Regions from separate parts of the Paenibacillus sp. OAE614 genome, predicted to be linked through region 1. Evidence: a T-box and tRNA genes for the amino acid it is inferred to sense, from the RefSeq annotation. Region 1 holds a T-box; the other regions hold tRNA genes.
The links. The T-box of region 1 lies ahead of leuS (leucine--tRNA ligase). A T-box ahead of a tRNA ligase gene usually reads a tRNA of that ligase, here a tRNA-Leu.

Region 1 (3,277 bases):
ACAGCCAGTCACGCAGGCGGTAGGTTACCTTGCCCTGGCCTTTGCCGTTCTCCTCAAGCCACGCGATCATTGTAGCGATGGCTTCTTCGGTGTGCAATCCGTTCAGCGGGCCCGAGTTCACATGCTCCCCGTCCCCGGTGTAAGCTTCCTCCTGCACATTTCCGCCTTTGACCACTTCCACGATGTTCAGGCCGAATTTCTTGGCGAATTCCCAGTCGCGGGAATCATGTCCCGGCACCGCCATAATGGCTCCGGTTCCGTAACCTGCCAGCACGTAATCCGCAATCCAGATCGGCAGCTTCTCGCCGCTCACCGGATTGACGGCATAGGCTCCGGTAAACACACCGGTTTTGTCTTTGGCCAAATCGGTGCGCTCCAGATCGCTCTTGCGGGCTGCCTGCTCCTGGTAGGCCTTCACCGCATCCTTCTGTTCAGGCGTCGTAATGCGCTCTACCAGCTCCTGTTCCGGAGCGAGCACGCAGTAAGTAGCGCCAAACAGCGTGTCGGGACGGGTCGTAAATACCGTCAGCTTGGCGTCATGCCCCTCGATCTCGAACTGCACTTCAGCGCCCTTCGATCTTCCGATCCAGTTGCGCTGCATATCCTTCAGGCTTTCGCTCCAATCCAGGTCATCCAGATCTTCCAGCAGCCGGTCGGCATACTCGGTAATCTTCAGAATCCATTGGCGCATCGGCTTGCGGACGACCGGATGGCCGCCGCGCTCGCTCTTCCCGTCGATGACTTCCTCGTTGGCCAGTACGGTACCGAGGGCTTCACACCAGTTCACAGGCACTTCGGCAACATAGGCGAGGCCGCGTTTGTACAGCTGGATGAAAATCCACTGCGTCCATTTATAATATTCCGGATCGGTCGTGCTGATCTCGCGGTCCCAGTCATAAGAGAAGCCGAGCGACTTGATCTGACGCCGGAACGTGTTAATGTTCTTGATCGTGATTTCCCGAGGGTGCTCGCCCTTATCCATCGCATGCTGCTCCGCCGGCAGGCCGAATGCGTCCCAACCCATCGGATGCAGCACGTTATAGCCCTTCATCCGTTTGAAGCGGGAGACGATGTCCGTCGCCGTGTACCCTTCCGGGTGGCCGACATGAAGCCCGGCTCCGGACGGGTAAGGAAACATATCCAGCGCGTAAAATTTCGGCTTTTCAGGATCCTCTGTCGTCTTGAATGTGTGATGCTCATCCCAATACTTCTGCCATTTCGGTTCAATCACCTTGTGCTGGTAGCCCTGGCCTTGAACCTGCTCTTGGTTACTCATGCTCATTTGCCTCCTAAAATGCGCCCGCTGCCCGCCCGTTATTCCGGGACGGCACGGCGCTCGTCTTTCATGTTTGCAACAAAAAAACCTCTCATCCATAGCGTATCATCGCTAGGGACGAGAGGTTTGATTCCCGTGGTACCACCCTAGTTAGCGGAGGACATGCTTTATCCCCGCTCCCTTTGCACCCTTAACGCGGGTGAATCGATGATCCTTGACGCGTTCTGCACGCGCTTCACATCATAGCTCAAAGGCGAGTTCATCCCAAATCGTCAACCGGCTTGCACCCACCGCCGGCTCTCTGTATGACATCCCTGGAACTAGTACCCCTTATCATCGCTTCATTTGCAGTTTTTCATGGTTGAAACATTGAACCATATTATATATAAAAAAATCCATCGAGTCAACGTATCCAGCCTGGCGGACAAGCCCCGCTTTTCCCGCCAAAAAACCCGCCAGCCGGAATTATTCCATGTCCGATAGTGAATTTTTTGTTATGATTGAACCAAAGGGAGGCGGAAAGTTTGAAGCGTAACTTCAGAAGGTACTTGAAATCGAAGCTTTTTTTGAAATATATATGGTCTTATCTGTTTATTTTGCTGCTTCCTCTCGTTTTTGTAACCGTCTTCATCTATCAAAGCGCCGCGGGCAACCTCCGGGAGGAAATCGAGCAAAGCCATCTGAACCAGCTGACGCAGGCGGAAAGCATCGTCGACGGCCGGATGAAAGAGCTCGGCGACATCGCCTCAAGGATCGCCTACGACGACCGCCTGATCTCTTACCGGGTCCATGATCCGTTCTATTCCCGGGAGGCGATTGACGCCCTGGATCAATATAAGTCCACCAGCTCCATCATCGGAGATGTATTTTTATATTTTCATCAGGATGACCGGATTTACTCCTCGCAGGGGCTTAGCAGCCTGGACGTGTTCAGCGAGAAGTACATATTTCAGAATTGGTCCAAAGACAGCCTGATGGGCGATTTGAACGACGTGTCTTTTCCCACAATGCGTCCGGCGGACCGGGTGATCCGGGGCACTTACAGGCAGCAATCGCTGCTTGCCTACCTGGTGCCGATTACGCCGAACAGCCCGAATCCCCACGCAACGGTCATGTATTTGATCGATGAGTCGGAGCTCACGGGTCTGATCGACTCCATTCTGGGCAGCTACAAGGGGCTGGCGTACATTTTCGACAACCACGGACAGGTGCTGGCCGCCAACAATCACGGTGAAACGATCAACGGCCTGGACACGGGACATCTGTTTTCCCTCGATCCGGGCATTCACAGCGTAGAGCTGGGCGGAAAAGCGCATTCCGTCGTGTCCACCAAATCGGACATGAACGGCTGGACGTATGTGACGCTGATGCCGAGCGATCAGTTTTTCAGCAGCGTGCTGCACATCCGCAGCTTTATCATCATGCTGTTCAGCATCGTGGTACTGGCAGGCATCGGCATCGCCCTGCTTCTGGCCCGCAGACAATATCACCCGATTTCGGCCCTGGTCGATTTCGCCAATTCGAAGTCCAGAAACGACCGGGGAACGGGAGATGCGCTCCTTCCGGGCAATGAACTTGAGCATATCCGCTCCGCGCTGCAGGAATACAGCTCCCGTGCCGATCTGCAGGAACCGTACGCCCGGAACCATCTCCTGCTGAGACTGCTCCAGCAGGGAGAAGACCGGGAGCTCGAGCCGGATCTGCTGGAAGCCTTTAATATCCGGTTTGACCGTTCGCAGTTTTTTGTCATCGCCATGGAACGAGGCGAGCTTGCTGACCCTTCCCAGGATTACCAGGATTGGCAGACGCTCGCTTCCCTCCTAGCCGAAGTGGACATCCCCGGGCTCCGGGCATCCGCTTACAGCGTGGAGCTCCCGCGCCGGGACCAGATGGCCCTCATCGTCTGCTTTGACCCGCACCCGGCGATGGAGAGCTTCATTCATATGAGCCGGATCGTCGATGCCGTCCGCAGCAATATCCTGGAGGCGTTCGACTTTAACC
Region 2 (3,277 bases), 3.6 Mb from region 1:
ATGTCCCCAGCGGAACGCCGAGCACGAGGGCGCCACTGATCCCCATAAAGATCATTCCAATCGCACGCCCTTTTGCTTCAGGTGTCACAATCCCCGAAGCCAGGGTGATCGACAGAACGACAACAATGGAGCAGCTTGCCGCCAGAATAACCCTGGATAGCAGCAGCATCGTAAAATTCGGACTTAACATAGACATGATATTTCCAGCCGTAAACACCAGCATGGCGATGACCAGCAGCCTTCGGCGTTCAACCTTCGTAGTTAAAGCGATCAAGACGGGGGATCCTAAGGCGAAAACCAGAGAATACACCGAAACCAGTTGGCCGGCCACACCGACGGAAACGTGCAGATCCCTAGCGATCATATCCAAAATCCCGGCAATGACCAGTTCAACTGAGCCTACTGTAAAGGCAGCCAGCGCCAGAATGAAAATGCGCTTATCCATTACTCTTCCTCTCCTTTCTTTCAACCTGATTATGAACCAGCCGAAAAAAGCAGAGGTAGTCTAAAAATCGCAAATGATTGCCTGATTCTCTCAAAACGATTCATCGCTGGACCCAACAGGGTTTATAATGGACATAGATAAGGAGGGGAAAACAATTCATGCGGGATTTATCCAACCACGCCAATTCCTTGGTTTCGTATCAGAAGGAATTGTCCCTATTGATGGAAAGACATACGGACGGAGACGGCATTCACGAGACGCTCATTCCTTCCCTTTCCCTGATTCGCAGTTCGAAAACGACGTTCCCTTCGTTTTCGGTCCATGAACCGGAGCTGTGCATCGTCTCCCAAGGTTCGAAGGTGGTCATGCTTGCAGACGAGAGCTTTACGTATGGGCCGTCCAGCTATCTGGTCATCTCCCTGGATTTGCCCGTCTCCGCACAGATTATTGAAGCATCGCCTGATGTGCCTTATTTGTGCTTCAGGCTTAAACTTAACCTAAAAGATGCGTTGGACTTAGTAAACGAGGCGAATCCGGTATCCCGGAAGAAGCTCCGTTCGAAACGGGGGTTATTCGTGGAACAATCGACTGCTCCTCTGCTGGACGCGGCTGTCAGGCTTACACGCCTGCTCGATAACCCGGAGGATATACCGATACTGGCACCGCTCATCGTTCGTGAGATCTTATATCGGGTTTTGCAGGCAGAGCAAGGGGACGTATTAAGGCAAATGGCCTTGAGGGGAAGCAGCTCGAACCGGATTGCCGTGGTGGTAGAGCAGCTGAAGCGGGAATACATGGAGCCGCTGCGGATCGATGAGCTGGCGGCGGCTGCCCATATGGCCCCCTCCTCCCTGCACCGTCACTTTAAGGAGGTCACGGCCATGAGCCCGCTGCAGTACCAAAAGCAGCTGCGGCTGCAGGAGGCCCGCCGTCTCTTGTTATCCGAATCTGCCGATGCAGCGGATGTTGCTTTTCGAGTCGGTTACGAAAGTCCGTCCCAATTCAGCCGCGAATACGCCCGGCTTTTCGGCCTTCCGCCGATCAGCGACATCACGCGGCTTCGGGAGCAGTTAGGCCGGGTGCCCTGATCCAAGAGCCCCCGGCTCCAGTCTGTAATCACAATCCAGAAGAGAATAAAAAAAACGCCTATCGGCGTAAATAAACATAAAAATAGGATCATGCAATGCCTTTCAGCAATTACATGATCCTATCAACGATGCGGTCGAGAGGACTCGAACCTCCACGGGGGGTTAGCCCACACGGACCTGAACCGTGCGCGTCTGCCAATTCCGCCACGACCGCATATTCAGTTGGTCACGTTCGAAATGTTTTTTTCTTAGCGACAAGATAGATCTTACCATGGATCCATTATCATCGTCAAGCGTTTCGCCAAACTTTTTTTATAAAGTTGAAAAGCGGAGTCCGGGACGAATCTGCCGGGTGATTCCCCGGTCTCTCTCGTTCCAAAACTCCGCCGTGTTTCGTTACCTTCTGACCGTCTTCCCTGCCTCAAGGGTCAGCTCTTTCCCCTTGTGGCGGATCTGCAGCGGTTCACCCTCCAGAAGTCCATATCCCGTTCCTTCCGCGTCGACAAGCACCTCCAGAAGCCGGCCCTGGTTCATGATCCGGAAGCGGTAGCTCTCCCACTGCCCCGGCAGCGCCGGCGCAAATTCCAGCATGCCGTCTACCAAGCGCATGCCCGCAAACCCGTATACGATGGACATCCAGGACCCGGCCATGGCCGCCGTATGCAGCCCGTCCTTGGCATTCCGGTTGATGTCGTCCAGATCCATGCGCACCGTCCGGTCGAAATAAGCATACGCTTCTTCGAGTTCGCCGATCTCGGCCGAGACGATGCTGTGAATGCACGGCGACAGTGAGGAATCATGCGTCGTCAAAGGCTCATAGTAGCGGTAGTTCCGGATCTTCTCCTCCATCGTGAACCGTTCGCCGAGCAGGAACAGCGCCAGCACCAGATCGGCCTGCTTCAGCACCTGGTGGCGGTAGATGACGAGCGGATGAAAATGCAGGAGCAGCGGGTACTTGTCGGCCGGCGTGTTCTGAAAATCCCATTTGGCCTTCGCCAGGAACGTATCGTCCTGCGCATAGATGCCGAGTTCGGCATCATGCGGCACGAACATGTTCTGTGCGGCCCTGCCCCAAAGCGCGATTTCCTCGTCCGTCAGGCCGATCGCCGCCCGCAGGCGCTGATCTTCCGCCGGATGTGATTCCGCCAGCCAGCCGGCCACCTGCACTGCGTAGCGCAGCTGATCCTGCACCATAAGGTTCGTATAGGCGTTATTGTTGACGATGGCCGTATACTCGTCAGGTCCGGTCACGCCGTCGATGCAGAACTTTCCGTCGCGGGCGGGGTTGAAGTGTCCAAGGTCCAGCCAGAACCTCGACGTCTCAAACAACATTTCGGCGCCCTCATTCAGCAGGAAATCGGAATCTCCGGTGGCGGACACATACTGCTTGATCCCGTAGGCAATGTCCGCGTTGATGTGGGCCTGGGCCGTACCGGCCGGATAATACGACGAGTTCTCTTCCCCGTCGATGGTCCGCCAAGGGAACAAAGCTCCCTTCTGCGACATGACCCGGGCCCGTTCGCGGGCTTTGTCCAGCGTGGCGTAGCGGAAATGCAGCAGCGCCCTGGCAATATCCGGCCGGGTATAGGTGAAGAACGGCAGCATGTACATTTCCGTATCCCAGAAGTAATGGCCCTCATATCCTTCGCCTGTGAGGCCCTTGGCGCCGATGTTGGTCACGCCGTCCCGGCCGACGGACTGCAGCAGTTGAAACGCATTGAAGCGGATGCCCTGCTGCAGTGCA
Region 3 (3,277 bases), 3.5 Mb from region 1:
CACTTTTGCCGATTAAGCCCGGGATGAAAGCCCGTTTCGCCGCATTTTCCGCGGATAAATCGAAACAATTTCTTTCAACCGGCCGTCTTTTGGCTTATAATATGTATTAGATGATCATGAGGGGAGGCAGCACAATGGGGAAAGAACCGGTAACCGAACAGTATTTCATTGATAAATTGGCCAAAGCAAAGGATCACTTTGAAAGAGCGCTTGATTGCAAGCATACCGAATTCGATGACCTCTATCCCTATATTATAGAGCATCCTCAGTTTTTTTGGTATAAACGCTACGTGGCCTGGTCAGAACTGCTGACCATCGTGGGCATGTGTGATGAGCTAGACTTCTCCTGGAAGGAATTGTTTACCCCTCATCAAGTTGAATATCTGGAAAAACGGGTGATGTCGTCGACGGTGCTCGATTATTGGTACGAGAAGAACGACAGTAAAGAACACGCACAACGTTAATGGCTGAGCGTCACCGAGAGACTCAGTTGATTAATATACACACCTTTATACCAACACATTCAGGATCAGCGGCCTATAGGCTGCTGGTCCTTTCTTATAATATCAGAAAAGTATAAACGCCAGAGCATTGCTTCCTGATATTGCAAGAAAAATTACCTTTAAACGCGGTCTGTCTTCTTTGAAGGTACGTCGATAGACGTTTTTCTTAATAATGCCGGATGACTTTAACGAAAAATGCCATGGAACCCGCTCAGTCTTGTGTATAATAAAGGTCGGTACACACCGATTTCATTGTAAGATATGCGGGAAAAGCATATACTTATCCATGTTCATTACATGAAGAGATTGCTTCAAAAGCAAAGGAGGATTGGAGATGATCAGCGATGAGGAATTGGATGCGTACCGCCAATCCGGAGAGCAGGTTCGGGTGGTTCGCGACGGCATCGAAAGCAATGATGTAACCGGAATTGTTGTGGCTTGGGACGGCAGCCAGGTGCTGATCCGCCGCCGCAACCGCAAAGTGGTCAAGCTGGACCGGAACTACTTCTTCCAGCCTGCGAGCGCTCCGCGTCAAAGCCCTCTGGAATAATAGCAGAGCCGTCTGGTTCGGTTCCCCTTGGTTCATATCGGGGGGACTCCAGGCGGCTCTTATGGTTTGGAGCCCTCCTGAAAATAGGGAGCAGCGGGGTGGTCCATATGGTGAGTAAAAGAAGAGACGGGTAGGAGAGAACGGTCTTCGGGAGAGAAAGGATCCAGCCCGAGATAAACTCTCATCCGAACGAGCATCTCGTTACGAAAAGCCGGCCAAAGAATATTCATTTCGTCGGTATAGCCTCTGCAGGAATATTCCGCCCTGACCCCGGTATCATCTTGTAAGATTCGAAGGATCCGGATCTTGCGTCTTCTCATTTCCCGCTTGACTTCAGCGAGCAGCGTGCCGGCCTGCCGGTCGCCGTTCACAATCAGTTCCGAATACAACTGGGGTGTCTTGAATACGCCGCTCTCCTCCATAATCCGAATGTCCCGTTCGAAAACTTTATGAATAAAAATCAGGAGCAGATAACTCTTAATCAGCGATGCCTCTTCCGACGTCATGCCGGGTGCTGCCATACATATCACCACCTGTACGAACTTATGTTCTTATTTTACCCGCAAATGCTTGGATTATTCAATAGATAGGAACTGGAAATTGTTTAGAATGAAGAGGAGATTAAACTTTTTTGAAAAAGTGTTGACTATACCTGTCCAGCATGGTATGATCTATCTTGTCGCCGCGAAAGATTGATTCTTTCAAAGAGTGACCGACCGATTTGCGGTCGTGGCGGAATTGGCAGACGCGCACGGTTCAGGTCCGTGTGGGCTAACCCCCCGTGGAGGTTCGAGTCCTCTCGACCGCATACATACATAAGGCGTTCCCGTTTTGAACAGCGGGGACGCCTTTTTGTGTTATTTGTTATTTCTCGTAACTTTCCTGAGAGGGGAGTAGCGGGGATTTTTGCTATACATAATTCCTCCAACTTCCTCAAACAATGAAACCACATCGTGGAGATACCGAGTAAAGGAGGAAGTTGCTTGAGTACATCATCTTTCAATAAGCTGCATCACGGCTGTCGGAATATTGCGGCAGCGGGACTGGCGCTTACGGTTGCGCTTTCTGGTCAAACCGCCCTCGCGGATGGGGAACGATCACTGGCGGCGGAGCGGGTCTTCAACGAGCAAGCGGAGCAGCCCGCGGCAGACAAGCGGCAAAGTGACATGAAGCCGGATAAAAAGGTTGCGATCATCATCGACGACTTCGGGAACGGGCAAGGGGGAACCGAAGAAATGCTGTCCCTGCCGATTAAATTGACCGTGGCCATCATGCCGTTTCTTCCTACCAGTAAAACCGACGCGGAGCTGGCTCATAAACAGGGGCATGACGTCATTGTCCATATGCCGATGGAGCCCAAGCAGGGCAATCCCAAGTGGCTAGGTCCCGGCGCCATTACCTCCAATATGAGCAATGAGGAGATTCGCAAACGGGTGGAGGAGGCCATCGACAACGTGCCGTATGCGGTCGGCATGAACAATCATATGGGATCGAAGATTACCGGAGACGAACGGATCATGTCCATCGTGCTGGAGGTCTGCCGCGAACGCGGGTTGTTCTTCGTGGACAGCAAGACCAACTACCATTCCGTTGTCGGCAAGCTGGCCGTTCAGATGGGAATGCCTCCGGTGGCCAATAACATATTTCTGGACGACCGGCACACCGTCAGTCATGTCAGCAAACAAATGAAAGCCGTTGAAACCTGGGCGAGCGAACATCAGAACTGTGTAACGATCGGGCATGTCGGCGTGCAGGGGAAAAAGACGGCTGAGGCCATTCGCCAAAGCATCACCGGTATGCAGAATTCCGTATCTTTTGTAGGAATCAGCGATCTTGTCAGGGATATCTGGGATTGGAAGCCGGCGCCTATATTGCCGTCAAATAATAGTTGATTCCGTTCGCGATGGCCTGCGCGATCTTGAGCTGCCCGCGCCGATTGCACAGCATCGCCCGGTCTGCGGCATTGCTGAGAAATCCGGTCTCTACGATAACCGCAGGATCTTTGACCTGGTTCAGCAGGTAAAACGGGCTTCCCAGCCGGATGCTTCCCTTCGTCTGGTACAGCGGGTTAAGCTGCTGCTGAATGCTGTCCGCAAGCAGGACGCTGCGCCCTTCGTTCTGGTGAAGCACAAGCGCCCCGTTCTTTGAAGGATTGCGGCCCCAATTGACGTGAAGACTCACGACGATCAGGGTCGGCAGCTGATGGCTTAGCTCCTTGCGCTGC

Region 2: it encodes a tRNA-Leu, which carries the amino acid that the T-box ahead of leuS (leucine--tRNA ligase) is inferred to sense. The anticodon was not compared.
Region 3: it encodes a tRNA-Leu, which carries the amino acid that the T-box ahead of leuS (leucine--tRNA ligase) is inferred to sense. The anticodon was not compared.

The regions. Positions count from the first base shown of each region.
Region 1 is NZ_JBEPOD010000001.1:4,742,637-4,745,913, forward strand. Features, by position in the region: gene leuS (leucine--tRNA ligase) at 1-1,276, opposite strand, end outside; T-box leader at 1,387-1,622, opposite strand; gene ABIE48_RS21905 (helix-turn-helix domain-containing protein) at 1,801-3,277, shown strand, end outside.
Region 2 is NZ_JBEPOD010000001.1:1,119,914-1,123,190, reverse strand. Features, by position in the region: gene ABIE48_RS05645 (MFS transporter) at 1-445, opposite strand, end outside; gene ABIE48_RS05640 (AraC family transcriptional regulator) at 604-1,533, shown strand; tRNA gene ABIE48_RS05635 (tRNA-Leu) at 1,663-1,747, opposite strand; gene ABIE48_RS05630 (glycoside hydrolase family 65 protein) at 1,930-3,277, opposite strand, start outside.
Region 3 is NZ_JBEPOD010000001.1:1,212,350-1,215,626, forward strand. Features, by position in the region: gene ABIE48_RS06085 (xanthine phosphoribosyltransferase) at 1-16, shown strand, start outside; gene ABIE48_RS06090 (hypothetical protein) at 135-464, shown strand; gene ABIE48_RS06095 (hypothetical protein) at 838-1,053, shown strand; gene ABIE48_RS06100 (YhjD family protein) at 1,113-1,574, opposite strand; tRNA gene ABIE48_RS06105 (tRNA-Leu) at 1,777-1,861, shown strand; gene ABIE48_RS06110 (divergent polysaccharide deacetylase family protein) at 2,037-2,945, shown strand; gene ABIE48_RS06115 (N-acetylmuramoyl-L-alanine amidase) at 2,920-3,277, opposite strand, start outside.